DNA from 2 places in the Bacillus sp. LQ16 genome. Region 2 is predicted to be linked to the other one. Evidence: riboswitches for the same ligand, from Rfam matches in the RefSeq annotation. Region 2 holds a riboswitch; the other holds the start of a gene.
The links. A riboswitch is a leader RNA that binds a small molecule or an ion and turns the genes downstream of it on or off. The one in region 2 is predicted to bind S-adenosylmethionine.
Positions count from the first base shown of each region.

Region 1: another riboswitch for S-adenosylmethionine. It lies ahead of metI (cystathionine gamma-synthase/O-acetylhomoserine thiolyase); the one in region 2 lies ahead of AC3EMB_RS01805 (methionine ABC transporter ATP-binding protein).

Region 1 is NZ_CM173491.1:4,143,910-4,151,742, reverse strand. It holds gene AC3EMB_RS20910 (DUF2759 domain-containing protein) at 1-66, opposite strand, end outside; gene AC3EMB_RS20905 (MBL fold metallo-hydrolase) at 237-866, shown strand; gene AC3EMB_RS20900 (class I SAM-dependent methyltransferase) at 876-1,988, shown strand; gene AC3EMB_RS20895 (ArsR/SmtB family transcription factor) at 2,131-2,421, opposite strand; gene AC3EMB_RS20890 (cysteine hydrolase family protein) at 2,855-3,367, opposite strand; gene metC (cystathionine beta-lyase) at 3,532-4,695, opposite strand; gene metI (cystathionine gamma-synthase/O-acetylhomoserine thiolyase) at 4,692-5,804, opposite strand; SAM riboswitch class I at 5,899-6,009, opposite strand; SAM riboswitch class I at 6,213-6,322, shown strand; gene AC3EMB_RS20875 (bifunctional homocysteine S-methyltransferase/methylenetetrahydrofolate reductase) at 6,393-7,833, shown strand, end outside.
Region 2 is NZ_CM173491.1:331,185-339,017, forward strand. It holds gene pruA (L-glutamate gamma-semialdehyde dehydrogenase) at 95-1,642, shown strand; gene AC3EMB_RS01795 (acyltransferase) at 2,201-3,349, shown strand; gene AC3EMB_RS01800 (cysteine hydrolase family protein) at 3,449-4,006, opposite strand; SAM riboswitch class I at 4,249-4,354, shown strand; gene AC3EMB_RS01805 (methionine ABC transporter ATP-binding protein) at 4,478-5,497, shown strand; gene AC3EMB_RS01810 (methionine ABC transporter permease) at 5,487-6,152, shown strand; gene AC3EMB_RS01815 (MetQ/NlpA family ABC transporter substrate-binding protein) at 6,174-7,028, shown strand; gene AC3EMB_RS01820 (YiaA/YiaB family inner membrane protein) at 7,398-7,634, shown strand; gene gatC (Asp-tRNA(Asn)/Glu-tRNA(Gln) amidotransferase subunit GatC) at 7,776-7,833, shown strand, end outside.

The DNA of each region.
Region 1 (7,833 bases), 1.6 Mb from region 2:
AAGTGTTCTAAGCGTAGCAAATACAGCTAACAGAGTGACAAGTGTAAAAATAATAACAAGGCCCATGCAATATCCTCCTCTGTCTACCCATTTCTTATTATGAGTTTTTGGAATATTTACTCTTTTATATTGTACATGTTTTAAAAATGATTGTCGAGATAGCATCCTTTCTTTTCCTAAGAGAAAGAAATGTTGTATCATTAAAAGTAAGTTTAATAACTGGAGGAGATTTTCATATGAAATGGATACAAATGCCGTTAGGCCCATTACAAACAAATGCTTATATTTTAATGAACGATCAAAAAGAGTGCATTATCTTTGACCCTGGGCACGAAGGTGAAAAGCTCGTTACATATTTACAAGAAGAACAATTAAAACCATTGGCTGTTTTATTAACGCATGCTCACTTTGATCATATCGGTGCTGTTGATGCGGTAAGAGACGCTTTTCATATTCCTGTATACGTACATAAAGAAGAAGCAGATTGGTTAGGAGATGCAACTGTAAACGGCTCTCAAATTTTTATGATGAACCGCAGTATTACAGCAAAACCAGCGGATCATATTATTGATGCAGAAGGTACATTAACAATTGGATCATTTAATTTTGAAATTTTTGAGACGCCAGGACATTCTCCAGGAAGTATTTCTTATTATAGTAAAGAGGCAAATGCTGTATTCTCAGGAGATGTATTGTTCCAAATGAGCATTGGAAGAACAGATTTGCCTGGTGGAAGTTTTGCTGAATTAATTGGAAGTATTGAAGAGAAATTATTTGTATTACCAGATGAGACAGCGGTGTTATGTGGACATGGTCCAGAAACAAGCATTGGTTTTGAAAAAGAAAATAATCCGTTTTTACAATAAGGAGTCATTATGGGAATGGAGCTCATTTTAAGAGAATGGATGGGGAAAGAAAAGGATTATTCAATTTCATATAGTACGTATATGAACCTTGTATTGTATACAGAAGGTCATGGATATTATATGAAAGAACGTGAAAAGATTGGAAGACAAGGGGATTTTTTTACAAGTAGCAATGTATCCTCTGTTTTTGCAAAAACTTTTGCTAAACTTTTTATTCGTCTTGTTGAAAATGGTGAAGTTGCTTCGAATATTTGTGAGGTTGGTGGGGGAACTGGAAAGTTTGCCTATGATGTTTTACAAGAATGGAAGCAATTATCTCCAAAAACCTTTATTGATTTAAACTATTCAATGATTGAAGTGAGCCCTTTTCATAGGAAATTACAGCAGGAGCACCTTAGCTCATTTTCTAATGTATCGTACTATACCTCTTATAGTGAAATGGGAGATTCTTTCGAGGGAATTCTTTTTTCGAATGAGTTGTTTGATGCATTTCCTGTTGAAATAATTGAGAAAAGAAATGGTATGTTGTATGAAGTGCGTATTACATATACAGAGGAAGGAAACCTTTCAGAAGTATGTAGGCCGTTAGATAAAAGAATTGGTCGATATTTATTGAAATATAATATTCATATTGCTGAAGGGCAACGTTTTGAAGTACCAATTGTGATGGAGGAGTATATAAAAGAAATCGCGAAATGGTTTCAAAAAGGTATATGTATTACAGTTGATTACGGATACACAAAAGAAGAATGGATGCATCCAGCACACCGTGAAGGAAGTTTGCGAGGTTATTATCAGCATAAGCTAATACGTAACCCACTAGCGCATCCAGGTGAAATGGATCTTACTACTCATATTCATTGGGACGAGCTAAAGGAGATGTTTAGTATGCAAGGAATGAGTGCAGTATGGCATAAGAAACAATCTGAGTTCTTGTTAGCTGCAGGGATATTAGAACAGCTTAAGAGCCATCAAGATATGAATCCTTTTTCTGAAACGCAAAAACAAAATCGAGCAGTTCGTTCTATGATTTTGAATGGAGGAGTAGGGAGTGCGTTTGATGTTGTTATACATACAAAAGATATGCAACATTTACATTTGGATCGGTATGTAACAATATAAAAAACAAGACACAGTATATACTGTGTCTTGTTTTTTAATACGACTTATGTAGTATTATATATTTCCTCTCATGATATATATTTATATTAAAGATATGAGATAAAAAATATAGAATACGTTCTTTTTCTTCGATTATTAGTCCCTAACCTAATAATACGCGAACGAGTTGAATTATTGTTTCGTTCTCTACTTTGTAATAAATTTCCAATCCTTTTCTTTCACTAGAAACGATTTTAGCGCTTTTTAATTTTGCTAAATGCTGTGAAATTGTAGATTGTGGCATGTTTAAGCCAGTGTACATTGTAGAAACGTTGCTTGGACCGCGCTCAATTAATCCTTTTACGATACATAAACGAACAGGATGAGCCAGCACTTTTAATAATTCTGCATTACTTTCATATAGTTCTAATTCTTTTTGAAAGGTTTCTAACATGTTCTTTTCCACCTCCGTGTGAGCTATTATACCATACTATACATACCAAAAATTTAAAGAAAAGAAAATAGTTGTTGCAGAAAAAAAGTCCTAAAGTAAAGAAATTGTAAGAAAAGAGACCATGATGTAAATAAAATAGGTAAATTAGCACGTTTTTGTAAAATGACATTTTTGGGTGAAAATTTCGATGCGTTTTAAAAATTGAAAGATATAGATATATTTGTAACACAATTTTATCATGATTTTCTTATTCTTTCAAATGAATATACGAAATTTTTAAAATAATATGACAAAGGAATTATAATGATATATATAGAATATAAAACAGGTTAAAAGAACAGAAGCTGAATGTAATTCGCTTCTTTATGGTGATAATGAAATATTTGATTACGGCTGATAAATCTTAGGATAATCAAGTCATTAGTCATTTATTCTAAAATTCATCTTTTAGCAACGTTAAAAATCTGTGATTCCATATGTTCTCGTAAAAATCAATTGTCTCTTTTGCGGACATAAAAGGATTATTCAACGTAGAGGTTGTTTTCTGTATCATAAAGTTTTCGTATCCCAGTCCGTGGGCAAACTTAATCGTAGCATCCATACAGTACTCTGTTTGGGCACCGCAAAATTCAATGCGATTTACAGATAATTGATCTAAAATTTCTTTTAAGTTTGTTTTATAAAATGAATTTGCATGTGTTTTTCTTACAAAAAAATCTTGTTCTTGAACATCAAGATCGGTATGAATAGCCCAAAGTTCTTTCTCGGGTACTAAATCATCATCACAATGTTGAACAAAAAGGATTGGTTTATTTAATTTTCTGTATGAAGAAATTCTTTTATTTACTTTTGTTAGTAAGTTCTGTAAATCAAATAAATGCTCTCCGCCATAACATACGCCATTTTGTAAATCGATAACGATTAAAATATCTGCACAAGTATTCATTATTTTTACCCCTTTTTCATTTTTTAATATATCAATTAATCAATTTTTTAGAAATAGATGATATACTTTTATTTTTTATGGACTATAAGAAAAATTTCAAATGACTATAACTAAATCGCATAAAAAGAAGATATGAAAACCTATTCTCATATCTTCTTTTTTCTCTATGCATTTACAGGTTCTTCTACATAAGAAAGGGCATTTTCAAAATCGGATATTAAATCGTTAACATTTTCAAGACCGACTGATAACCGAAGTAATGAATTAGAGATTCCTCTTTCATCACGAGCTTCTTGCGACAGTGCTGCATGTGACATTTTTGCTGGATAAGAAAGAATTGACTCTACAGCTCCTAAACTAACTGCAAAAACAGGTAATTTTACTTTTGATAAAAATTGGCGGAGTGCATCTTCTGACTGCAAAGTAAATGATAAGACTGCTCCAGCTGATGTTGCTTGAGATTGTTGAATATCAAATCCGAGATGTGTTTGTAATCCCGGATAATAGACATTTTGTACTTTAGCGTGCTCTTGTAAATAATGTGCAATTTTATTGGCATTTTTAGCTGAATGCTCGAGGCGTACATGTAATGTTTTTAGACCGCGAAGTACGAGAGAACAATCTTGAGGTCCTAAAATAGCACCGAATGCATTTTGTAAAAATCCAAGCTTTTGAGCGAGTTCTGCATCTTTTACTACTGCTAATCCGGCAGTAACATCACTATGCCCAGCAATAAATTTTGTGGCACTATGAAGAACAACATCAGCTCCAAGTTCAAGTGGTTTTTGGAATAGTGGTGTCAAAAATGTATTATCAACAAAAGTAAGAGCCCCAATAGATTTTGCAAGTTTAGAAACCTCGCGAATATCTGTCACCTTTAAAAGTGGATTAGAAGGTGTTTCTACATAAAAGAGCTTTGTATTTGGTTTAATGCTTTGTTTTATTTCTTCTAAATTGGTCATATCAACAAATGTATGTGAAACACCGTAACGGGAGAGTACCTCAGTTATCACTCGGTAAGTGCCTCCGTATACATCTTCTGAAATGAGTACGTGATCACCTTGTGAAAGAAGGAGGAATGCAGTGGAAATCGCTGCAATGCCTGATGCAAAGGCGAATCCCTTTGTTCCACCTTCTAATAAAGCAATGATATCTTCAAGAGCTTCACGAGTTGGATTTCCTGACCTGCTATAGTCATATTTTCCGAACGTATCTACATCAAACTGGTGAAAAGTTGATGTGTTATAGATAGGAACGTTCACAGCTCCTGTTTGCGAGTCATGTTTATATTGGTTGTGTAGTAAGAGTGTATCTATAGAATAACTCATATTCTTACACCTTCTTTTACAAGTTTAATGGCTTGCTTTAAGTCTTGAATTAAATCGTTACTATTTTCAATGCCAACGGAGAATCGAAGAAGACGATTACATACACCGTTTGCTGTTCTAATTTCTTCAGGAATATCAGCATGTGTTTGCGTTGCTGGATAAGTCATTAAACTTTCTACACCACCAAGACTTTCGGCAAATGTAATTAAGGATAAAGATTGTAAGAATGGATTAATCCAAGCTTCATCTTTAAGGCGAAATGAAATCATGCCGCCTCTTCCAGGATAAAATACATCTGTCACCCCGTCTTCATCATTTAAATATGCAACAACTGCTTTCGCATTTTCTTCATGCTGTCTCATGCGAAGCGCTAACGTTTTCATACCGCGAATTAATAACCATGAGTCAAATGGGCTTAAAACTGCACCTGATGCATTATGATAATGAGCGATTTCTTCACAAAGTTCCTTTCCTTTTGCAACGACAAGTCCGCTTAGTACATCGTTATGTCCCCCTAAATATTTCGTTGCGCTGTGAAGTACAATGTCAGCACCTTCTGTTAATGGTTGCTGTATATAAGGTGTGTAGAATGTGTTGTCTACAATAAGAAGTAGTCCGTGCCTTTTCGCTACAGTTGCGACAGCAGCAATATCAGTAACTTGCATTAATGGATTAGTTGGAGTTTCTATGAAAATAGCCTTCGTTTCAGTTGTGATAGCTTGCTCAATTTGTTTAATAGACTGTGTATTTACGTATCTACATCGAACATTCCACTTTTTTTCATGTTCAGAAAATAATCGATACGTTCCACCGTATAAATCTTCAGATACAATAAGTTCGTCTCCAGAGCGGAATAGAGAAAGGACGAGGAGAACAGCCGCCATCCCTGAACTACAGGCATAACCTTGTTCGCCATATTCTAAGTCTGCGATTGCCTGTTCTAAAAGACCTCGAGTTGGATTGCCAGTTCGTGAATAGTCAAAGCCAGTAGATTTACCAATTCCTTCATGACGATAAGCGGTTGAGAAATAAACTGGTGGATTAACCGTTCCAGTTGTAGTTTCACTGCGATTGCCGATTTGTGCTAGTTTTGTTTCGATTGTTGACATGTGAAAATTCCTCCTTTTTAAATTGAAACATTAAGTGAATATAAAATAAAAAAAGCCTTCTAAGAAGAAGGCTTTCGGTTTGAATAGAGTCTTCTTCTCATCTGTCAAATCTTTCACAATTTGCTGGAATTAGCACCTTATTAACAAAATGTTAATGGTTGCTGAGGCGTCACAGGGCCAGTCCCTCTACCTCTCTAGATAAGAATGTTCGTATGAAATTTTTATTATGTTTTTAACTTTACAACAAAAGATAATTGAATTGCAACTTTATTTTGAAAAATTTTTATTTTTCCGCAAGTGTCATTGACTTTTACTTTTGTGCATGCTAAATTTATTAAAAAATTAACAAACATTGTTAAAAGGGGAACGCATTTCCTTTTAGCTACATAAATAAAATAATAAAGACAACTCTTATTGAGAGCGGTGGAGGGAAAGGCCCTGTGAAACCCGGCAACCTTCAAACGAAATGTTTGAAACGGTGCTAATACCTGCAAAACGAATGTTTTGCATAATAAGAGGAGGAACGATTATGTCCCCCTCTTCAAAGTGAAGAGGGGGTTTTTATATTGATAGAAATGAGGGAGATTCGTGAAATTACTAGATTTATTATCAAAAGGAATTGTAATAGGTGATGGTGCGGTTGGAACGTTATTGCATTCACATGGCTTGCAAAGTAGCTTTGAAGAATTGAATGTATCTGATCCAGACTTAATTATATCGATCCATAAACAATATGTAGCTGCTGGAGCAGATGTAATTCAAACGAATACGTATGGAGCAAATGAGGCGAAATTACGTATGTACGGCTTAGAAAATCAAGTTACAGAAATTAATAGAGCGGCAGTAAAACTGGCGAAAGCATCTGTTACAGATAAAAATGCAATTTTAGGAACAATTGGTGGTATGAAACATATCGGAGCCGTTACAACGACTGATATGGAAAGGGAGTTTATGCTACTTGAACAGGCAGGGGCTTTACTAGAAGAACAGGTTGATGGATTACTATTAGAAACTTTTTACGATGAATTTGAATTACTTCATGCTGTTAAAGTATTGCGTAAGCAAACGAACATTCCAATTGTTGCTCAATTAGCGTTACATGAAGCAGGTACGACTCAAAATGGAAATGATGTCAATGAAATATTAAAGCAACTTATAGATTACGGTGCAAATGTTGTTGGATTAAATTGTCAACTAGGGCCGCTTCATATGACGGAGGCTTTCAAAATGATATCGATTCCGCAAAATGGCTATTTATCAGCATACCCAAATGCAGGTCTCCCGAATTATGTGGAGGGACGTTACGTATATGAGGGAAGCCCAGCTTATTTTGAGGCGATGACGCCGAGATTTATTGAGCAAGGTATTCGGTTATTAGGTGGTTGTTGTGGTACGACTCCAGAACATATTCAAAGTATGAAGCACGCTGTTGCGAATGTTACACCTGTAATAGAAAAAGACACCATTCAAAGGCCGAAAGTTGTTCATACGCATGAGAAACGTTCGAAGGCTCACGTCACTCTAGCAGAGAAAGCGAAAAAACAAACGACAGTTGTAGTGGAATTAGATCCACCGAAAACGTTAGATACACAGCGGTTTTTTGAAGGAGCAAGAGCTTTAAAAAGAGCGGGAGCAGATGCTATTACTCTAGCAGATAATTCATTAGCATCGCCTCGTATTTCTAATATGGCAATGGGTGCGTTATTAACGAAGCATGATATCCCGGTATTGACACATTTAACGTGTAGGGATCATAACGTCATTGGACTACAATCTCATTTGTTAGGTTTATCGGCGTTAGGGATGGAAGAAGTGTTAGCTTTAACTGGTGATCCAGCGCGCGTTGGTGATTTTCCTGGTGCAACTTCTGTATACGATTTGTCCTCTATTGAGCTCATTAAAATGATTAAAGAAATGAACGATGGACGTTCAATTTTAGGGAAATCAATTGGACCGGCGACAAGGTTTTCTGTAGGCGGCGCATTTAATCCTCACGTGAGGCACTTAAAAGCAGCGGTTAAGCGAATGG
Region 2 (7,833 bases):
AAATATAAGTCTAGGAATATTTGAATAAATCTAAATTATCGTGTAGAATAATGTTGTAAAATGTAAACGTTTTTCTAAGGGGAGGCTAAAAAAAATGGTAGTAGCATACAAACATGAGCCATTTACAGATTTTTCAGTGGAGGCTAACAAATTAGCGTTTGAAGAAGGTTTAAAGAAAGTAGAATCTTATCTTGGACAAGACTATCCATTAATTATTGGGGGAGAAAAAATTACTACAGAAGACAAAATTGTTTCTGTAAACCCTGCAAATAAAGAGGAACTTGTTGGTCGTGTTTCAAAAGCAAGCCGTGAGTTAGCTGAAAAAGCAATGCAAGTAGCGGATGAAACATTCCAAACTTGGAGAAAATCAAAGCCAGAAATGCGTGCAGACATTTTATTCCGTGCTGCAGCAATCGTTCGTCGCAGAAAACATGAATTCTCTGCTATTCTTGTAAAAGAAGCAGGTAAGCCATGGAATGAGGCAGATGCTGATACAGCAGAAGCAATCGACTTTATGGAATATTATGGTCGTCAAATGTTAAAATTAAAAGACGGTATTCCAGTAGAAAGCCGTCCAATTGAATATAATCGTTTCTCTTACATTCCATTAGGAGTAGGTGTTATCATTTCTCCTTGGAACTTCCCATTCGCAATTATGGCAGGTATGACAACAGCTGCTTTAGTTTCTGGTAACACAGTATTACTAAAACCAGCTAGTACAACTCCTGTAGTAGCAGCGAAATTTATGGAAGTATTAGAAGAAGCTGGCTTACCAGCTGGCGTAGTAAACTTCGTTCCAGGTAATGGTTCTGAAGTTGGTGACTACTTAGTAGATCATCCTCGTACACGTTTCGTAAGCTTCACGGGATCTCGTGATGTAGGTATCCGTATCTATGAGCGTGCAGCGAAAGTAAACCCAGGCCAAATTTGGTTAAAACGCGTTATCGCTGAAATGGGCGGTAAAGATACAATCGTTGTTGATAAAGAAGCAGATCTTGAATTAGCAGCTAAGTCTATCGTTGCATCAGCATTCGGATTCTCAGGACAAAAATGTTCTGCATGTTCTCGTGCAGTAATCCACGAAGATGTATACGATCACGTATTAAATCGTGCTGTTGAATTAACAAAAGAATTAACAGTTGCTAACCCAGCAGTATTAGGTACAAACATGGGTCCTGTTAATGACCAAGCTGCATTCGATAAAGTAATGAGCTATGTTGCAATTGGTAAAGAAGAAGGTAGAATCTTAGCAGGTGGAGAAGGAGACGATTCTAAAGGCTGGTTCATCCAACCAACAATCGTTGCTGATGTTGCAGAAGATGCTCGCTTAATGAAAGAAGAAATCTTCGGACCAGTAGTAGCATTCTGTAAAGCAAAAGACTTCGATCATGCACTTGCAATTGCAAACAATACGGAATACGGTTTAACAGGTGCTGTTATTACTAACAACCGTGACCATATTGAAAAAGCACGTGAAGACTTCCACGTTGGTAACTTATACTTCAACCGTGGATGTACTGGTGCAATCGTAGGTTACCAACCATTCGGTGGCTTTAACATGTCTGGTACAGACTCTAAAGCTGGTGGACCTGATTACTTAGCACTTCACATGCAAGCAAAAACTACTTCTGAAACTTTATAAGAAATAGTAGAGGAGCTCTTCACAAAGTGTGAAGAGCTCCTTTTAAAATTGAAACCCCATATATTACCGTCGTTCGAAGAGAATGAGCTAAAACCTATTAATAGCGGGATAAACATGTAAACAGAAATAAAATAATGAGAAAAGTTGACGTATTAGTCATATTTTTTAGTATTCATTTTGAGAATTTCCTGTATAATACAATTTGAAAGAAAATCTATGGTTCGACAAGGAACACTCCTTTCGGTTTTGCTCACTGAAAGGAGTGTTTTTTTATTGACATAGATCAAGAGTTTTGATTTCGGAATGTTCAATAATTAGATAGAAGAAAAACTCTCTATTTAAGTAGTTGATTTGGAAAATATTAAATATATAAGAAAAAAATTGAATTTATTTTTAGGATTTTGTATAGTATACTAAGTGGTTTTATAATCGAATATCGAGATTTTAAGTTTCAGTTATTATTTTAATATTGATTATATTCTGGCATAATAGATTTGTACTTTTGGAAAAGACAAAAATGGTGAGGGGAAATGTTATGTGGGAAGGGATGATTGTTAGATGAATAAAAAGAATTATGTTGAATATGTTGACGTACTACGTGTATTTTCGATGTTTGCGGTAGTGTTTCTTCATACTGCTGCAGGAAGTTTACGGGGGAATATCGGTTCGGGTACTTGGCATATAACGAATGCACTGACAACTGTATTTAGTACAAGTGTACCTATCTTCTTTATGATTTCTGGTGCGATGTTAATGAGGAGTAGTAAAACGGAATCACTTAAAATAACTTATACAGAACGTTTGCCAAAATTAATTGTGCCATTTATTATATGGTCAACTATTGCTGTGTTATACTTTACGCCAAGGCCGATACAAATAACAAATGTTATTAAGAGTATTTTATACATACCGAATCAAGCAGCGACAGTACATCTTTGGTTTATGTATGCCATTATTCCTTTGTATATTCTTTCTCCTCTTTTGAAGAAAATGGTAGATGCTTTAAGTAAAGAGCTTATAAAGTACATGTTAATTCTTTGGTTTATAGTAAGTTCGCTATTGCCAACAATTGCAGTACTAGTTCCAAATGAATTAAAACCAATATTTACGTTGTATCCTAATTTTGATATGAACTTTTTAGGCGGATATATAGGGTATTTCCTCATAGGTTATTATTTAATGACATATGAGAAGAAGGTATCCAAAAGGTTGTTACTATCCATAATCGTTATAGATACACTTTTAATTATATTGGGTACTTGGTATGCAACGGTTAAAATAGGGGAATACTCTGAGGATTTTAAGGCATACGTTAGAGTATTCGAAGTAATGCTTTCAGGTTCAATCTTCTTATTAGTAAAAGAGTATTTTAGAAATTACTCAATGAATCCGTTTATGTTTAAGTGGATACAAATTTTATCTGCTTTTTCATTTGGTGTGTATTTAATGCATAATTTAGTAGTTGTATATATTGGGAATAGATTGAATATTTGGCCAGCACAATCAATTTGGATGTTATTAGTTGCTTTCATAATAATTACAGTTATAACAATGATAGCAATTATAATTTTTGCAAGTATAAAAATCACATGTTATCCATTAACAGGAATGAGTTTTAAGGAAGCTTCTCGTACATGTAATATTCAATTTTTATGGGGAAATTGGACTCAATCAAAAGATATTAAAAATGATAATGTATCAATGTAAATAATTAGTGAGATTTTTATAAGTATGATATGAATTCCTCAAAATAGGGCATGAATAGATGGTAAATATAATATAGTCGAAAAAAATCCTTTTGAATTTTCAAAAGGATTTTTTTCGTTGGACAAACTCTTTTGTGCTAAGTATTTCCGCATATATATTATTCAAACTTGCTAAAATTGTATTATGAATATAAACAGCTGGTATAGTAGCATTCTTAAAAGAAAGGTCTTTTGTAGCACAAGCATCATGTATAACGGTACATTGAAATCCAAAATCGAATGCAGCCCTTACTGTAGCATCAATACACATATGAGTCATCATCCCGCATACGACGACATGTTCAATGTCTAAACGCTGTAATTGCTCTAGAAGATTAGTTTCTCGGAAGCTATTTGGATAATGTTTGACTATAACTGTTTCTTCTCTAAGTGGACGTACGCTTTCGTGAATATGTACACCTTCTGTATTAGGTAGGAAAAAAGTAGCGTCATCTTTTATAGCTACGTGTTGGATATGAAAAATAGGTTCGCTGTTTGTTCTAAAGTGTTGTAATAACTGATTAGCATATTCGCTTGCTTCTACTGGATTACGCAATTCCATCTTTCCATTTGGAAAATAATCGTTTTGAATATCGACGAGTAAAAGAGCTGTTTTCATATATTTATCTGCCTCCGAGTTTCATATTCAAATAAATTTATTCAATTCGTAGAGAGGATTCTCCTGTTTAAAAATATGAGGAAGAAGAATTTTAAATAACCTTGAAAGTTACTATTTTCTCATGAATTTTCATCTGAAAATTTTAATAAAGGAATAATTAATATTTTTCTAAAAAATGTATTGACTCTTATTATTCTGAGTTCTATAATGAGAATTAATTAAATGACAATTAAATCGATACATTCTTATCCAGAGAGGTGGAGGGACTGGCCCTACGATACCTCAGCAACGGGTTTTTTAATACCGTGCTAACTCCAGCAAGCCATATAAAGGCTTGGAAGATGAGAAGATGTGAACGAGTACATATAAGTGCTCTCCTTCTTATCTTTATGGTTGATAAGAAGGAGAGCACTTTTTATTTTACCTCGAAAGCTCTACTTCAAGTTTTTACAGCATATAGGAGGGGAAAAAATGATTTCTTTTAACAATGTAAGTAAAGTGTATGAATCAGCTGGGCGATCTGTTCATGCGGTGGAGGATGTAACATTATCAGTTGAGAAAGGCGAAATTTTTGGCATTATCGGTTTTAGTGGCGCTGGAAAGAGTACATTATTACGCTTAGTAAATATGTTAGAGAGACCAACGTCAGGAACGATTGCAATAGATGATAAAGATATTACATCATTATCGACGAAAGAATTGCGCAAACTAAGACAAAGAATCGGAATGATTTTTCAAAGCTTTAATTTATTTAATTCAAGAACAGTGTTTGGGAATATTGCTTATCCATTAAAGTTAGCGAAATTGCCAAAGAACGAGATAAAGGAACGAGTGAATGAACTGCTGAAGTTTGTAGGGTTAGAAGATAAAGCAAACTATTATCCAGAACAGCTATCAGGGGGACAAAAACAACGTGTTGGTATTGCTAGAGCACTTGCGACATCGCCAGATATTCTTATATGTGATGAGGCAACATCAGCCTTAGATCCAGAAACGACGACAGAAATTCTAAACTTATTAAAGAAAGTAAATCGAGAATACAATTTAACAATCCTTCTTATTACACATGAAATGCATGTTGTGAAAGAAATTTGTCACCGTGTAGCTGTAATGGAGAAGGGAAAAGTTATTGAAGAAGGAAAACTGTTCGATGTTTTCACGCAACCAAAAACAAAGACGACTCAAAACTTTGTACGTTCTGTTATTAATGATCATTTACCAGAAAGTGTTCTAGCGAAAATTCAAAATGGTGGTCAAATTTATCGTCTAACATTTACTGGTGAGGAGACAGGACAGCCGGTACTATCATATATCGCAAAAAACTATAACGTCGATGTAAATGTACTGTATGGAAATATTATTGAACTTCAAAATGTGCTATTTGGAAATCTGCTTGTAGAATTGCAAGGTGAGCAGAGGGAAATTCAAAAAGCATTACAACATCTAAGACTGCAAGTGCAGCTGAAGGAGGTAGAAGCTCATGCGAGTTGATTGGAGTATATTTTGGCCGCGCATACTAGATGCGACGGGGGATACCCTCTTAATGGTAATTGTAACCCTTATATTCGCTACAATTCTGGGTATACCTCTAGGTTTACTTTTATATGTAACGAGAAAAGGAAACTTTTTAGAAAATAAATGGGTCTTTTCTATTCTTAACATCATAATTAATACAATTCGTCCGGTACCATTCATTATCTTTTTAGTAGCTTTAAGTCCACTAACGAGAAGCGTTATTGGAACGACGATTGGAACAGCAGCAGCAATTTTCCCGATGACGTTAGTCGCATCAATTGGTATTGCTAGAATGGTTGAAACAAATCTTGTTTCCGTTCCCAAAGGAGTAATTGAGGCAGCACAAGCAATGGGCGCCTCGCCAATTAGAATCGTTTTTGAAATCCTTGTACCAGAAGCGTTAGCACCATTAATCTTAGGTGTCACATTTATGACAGTTGGTTTAATTGAATTTTCTGCAGTTGCTGGGCTTGTCGGTGGTGGCGGTCTTGGTGACTTGGCAATGACATATGGTTATCAACGTTTTGATACATCAGTTATGTTTGTAACGGTTGTTTTACTTATTATTCTCGTACAGATAGCTCAAAATTTAGGAAACTACTTTGCGAAAGTCTTGTTACGTAGATCATAAAAAGGAAGAGAGGAAAAGAAAATGAAGAAAATTTTAGCATTTGCATTATCAGCGATTGTAGGAGTCTCAGCATTAAGTGGCTGCTCAAGTGGAGACACGGGTGCAGGAGCGAAAGAAAAAGTAGTTCGCGTCGGTGTAACTGGAACGGATGGAGACGCTTGGGAAATTTTGAAGAAAAAAGCTGGAAAAGAAGGGATTAAGATTAAACTGGTGGAGTTCTCTGATTATACAACTCCAAATAAAGCTTTAGCTGATGGAGATATTGAATTAAACTCATTTCAGCATATTGCTTTCTTAGAGCAATTTAAAAAAGAGCATAAGTTAGATATTACAGCTGTTGGTACAACACAAATTGCGCCAATGGGTTTATACTCTGAAAAATATAAGAAGGCAAATGAAATTCCAGATGGTTCAGAAATTGCAATTCCAAACGATCCAACGAACCAAGCACGTGCATTAAAACTTCTTGATGCAGCTGGAGTATTAAAGCTTAAAAAAGATTTTGGCTTATTTGGAGATCCAAGCGGCATTGCTGAAAATCCGAAGAAGTTAAAAATCACGCCGGTTATCGCACAGCAAACACCTCGTGTGTTAAAAGATGTAGCGGCATCAGTTATTAATAACGGTGTTGCTGGTCAAGCTGGATTAGATCCAGCGAAGGATCCTATTTTCTTAGAAGATCCAAAGAATGAAAATGCGAAGCCTTATATTAATATTTTCGCAGCTCGTACGAAAGATAAAGATGATCCAACACTGAAAAAAGTAATTGAACTATACCATTCAAAAGAAGTAACAGATGCAATTAAGAAAGAAACAAATGATGGTTCAATTTCAGTTGATCTTTCACTTGAGGAGCTTGAAAAAATCGTAAAATAATGATTGAGTTTAATGGACTAACAGAAGGAACCCCTCCGCTGTTAGTTCGTTCAACATATAAACTTAACAAACGAACCCTAATTCTGTACCTTCCAATTTTGTATAACGTAGAATCCAATGTTTGTTAAGTAGAGTAATGGACCAGGAGTTTTCCTGGTCTTTTTTTATGAATGAAAGTAGCTAGCGAACAGTAAGGTAATCTGAAAAACCAATTGTTTAGATTGCTTTTTCAGATTAGGCAGAAAACTTTCTTTAAAATAGTATTCTTTTATGATAGATTTATAAATATAAAACTAGAATTTACATAAAAATCCATCATGGTAAATATACTTATCTATAATGGGTATACAGCTAACGAGGGGGAGAACGATGAGAAGACGTAATACGCAAGCGTTCACGTTTTTAGCATGGACTTCATTTGTTTGTGCGCTTTCAGGTATGCTAATTGGGATTTATACGTTAGATGAAACGCTTAGTGTAAAAGGATACTATTTAATTGGAACATTATTTTTAACGATGTCTTGTTTTGTATTACAAAAAACAATTCGTGATAATGAAGAAGATAACGAGAGATTTCCGAAAAATAAACCGTTAGATAAAGAGTAGATTGTAAAGAAAGGCATTTGCCTTTCTTTTTTTATGTAAAAATGGCGTAAGTACTCTGTGTTGACTTGCTTGAAGTACTGAAAATTTGGTATCATCAATAGTATTGTAGATTGAACGATATATTATGGAGGTGGCCTAGCCGTGTCAAGAATTTCCGTTGAGAATGTAAAGCACGTAGCACATTTAGCACGTCTTGCAA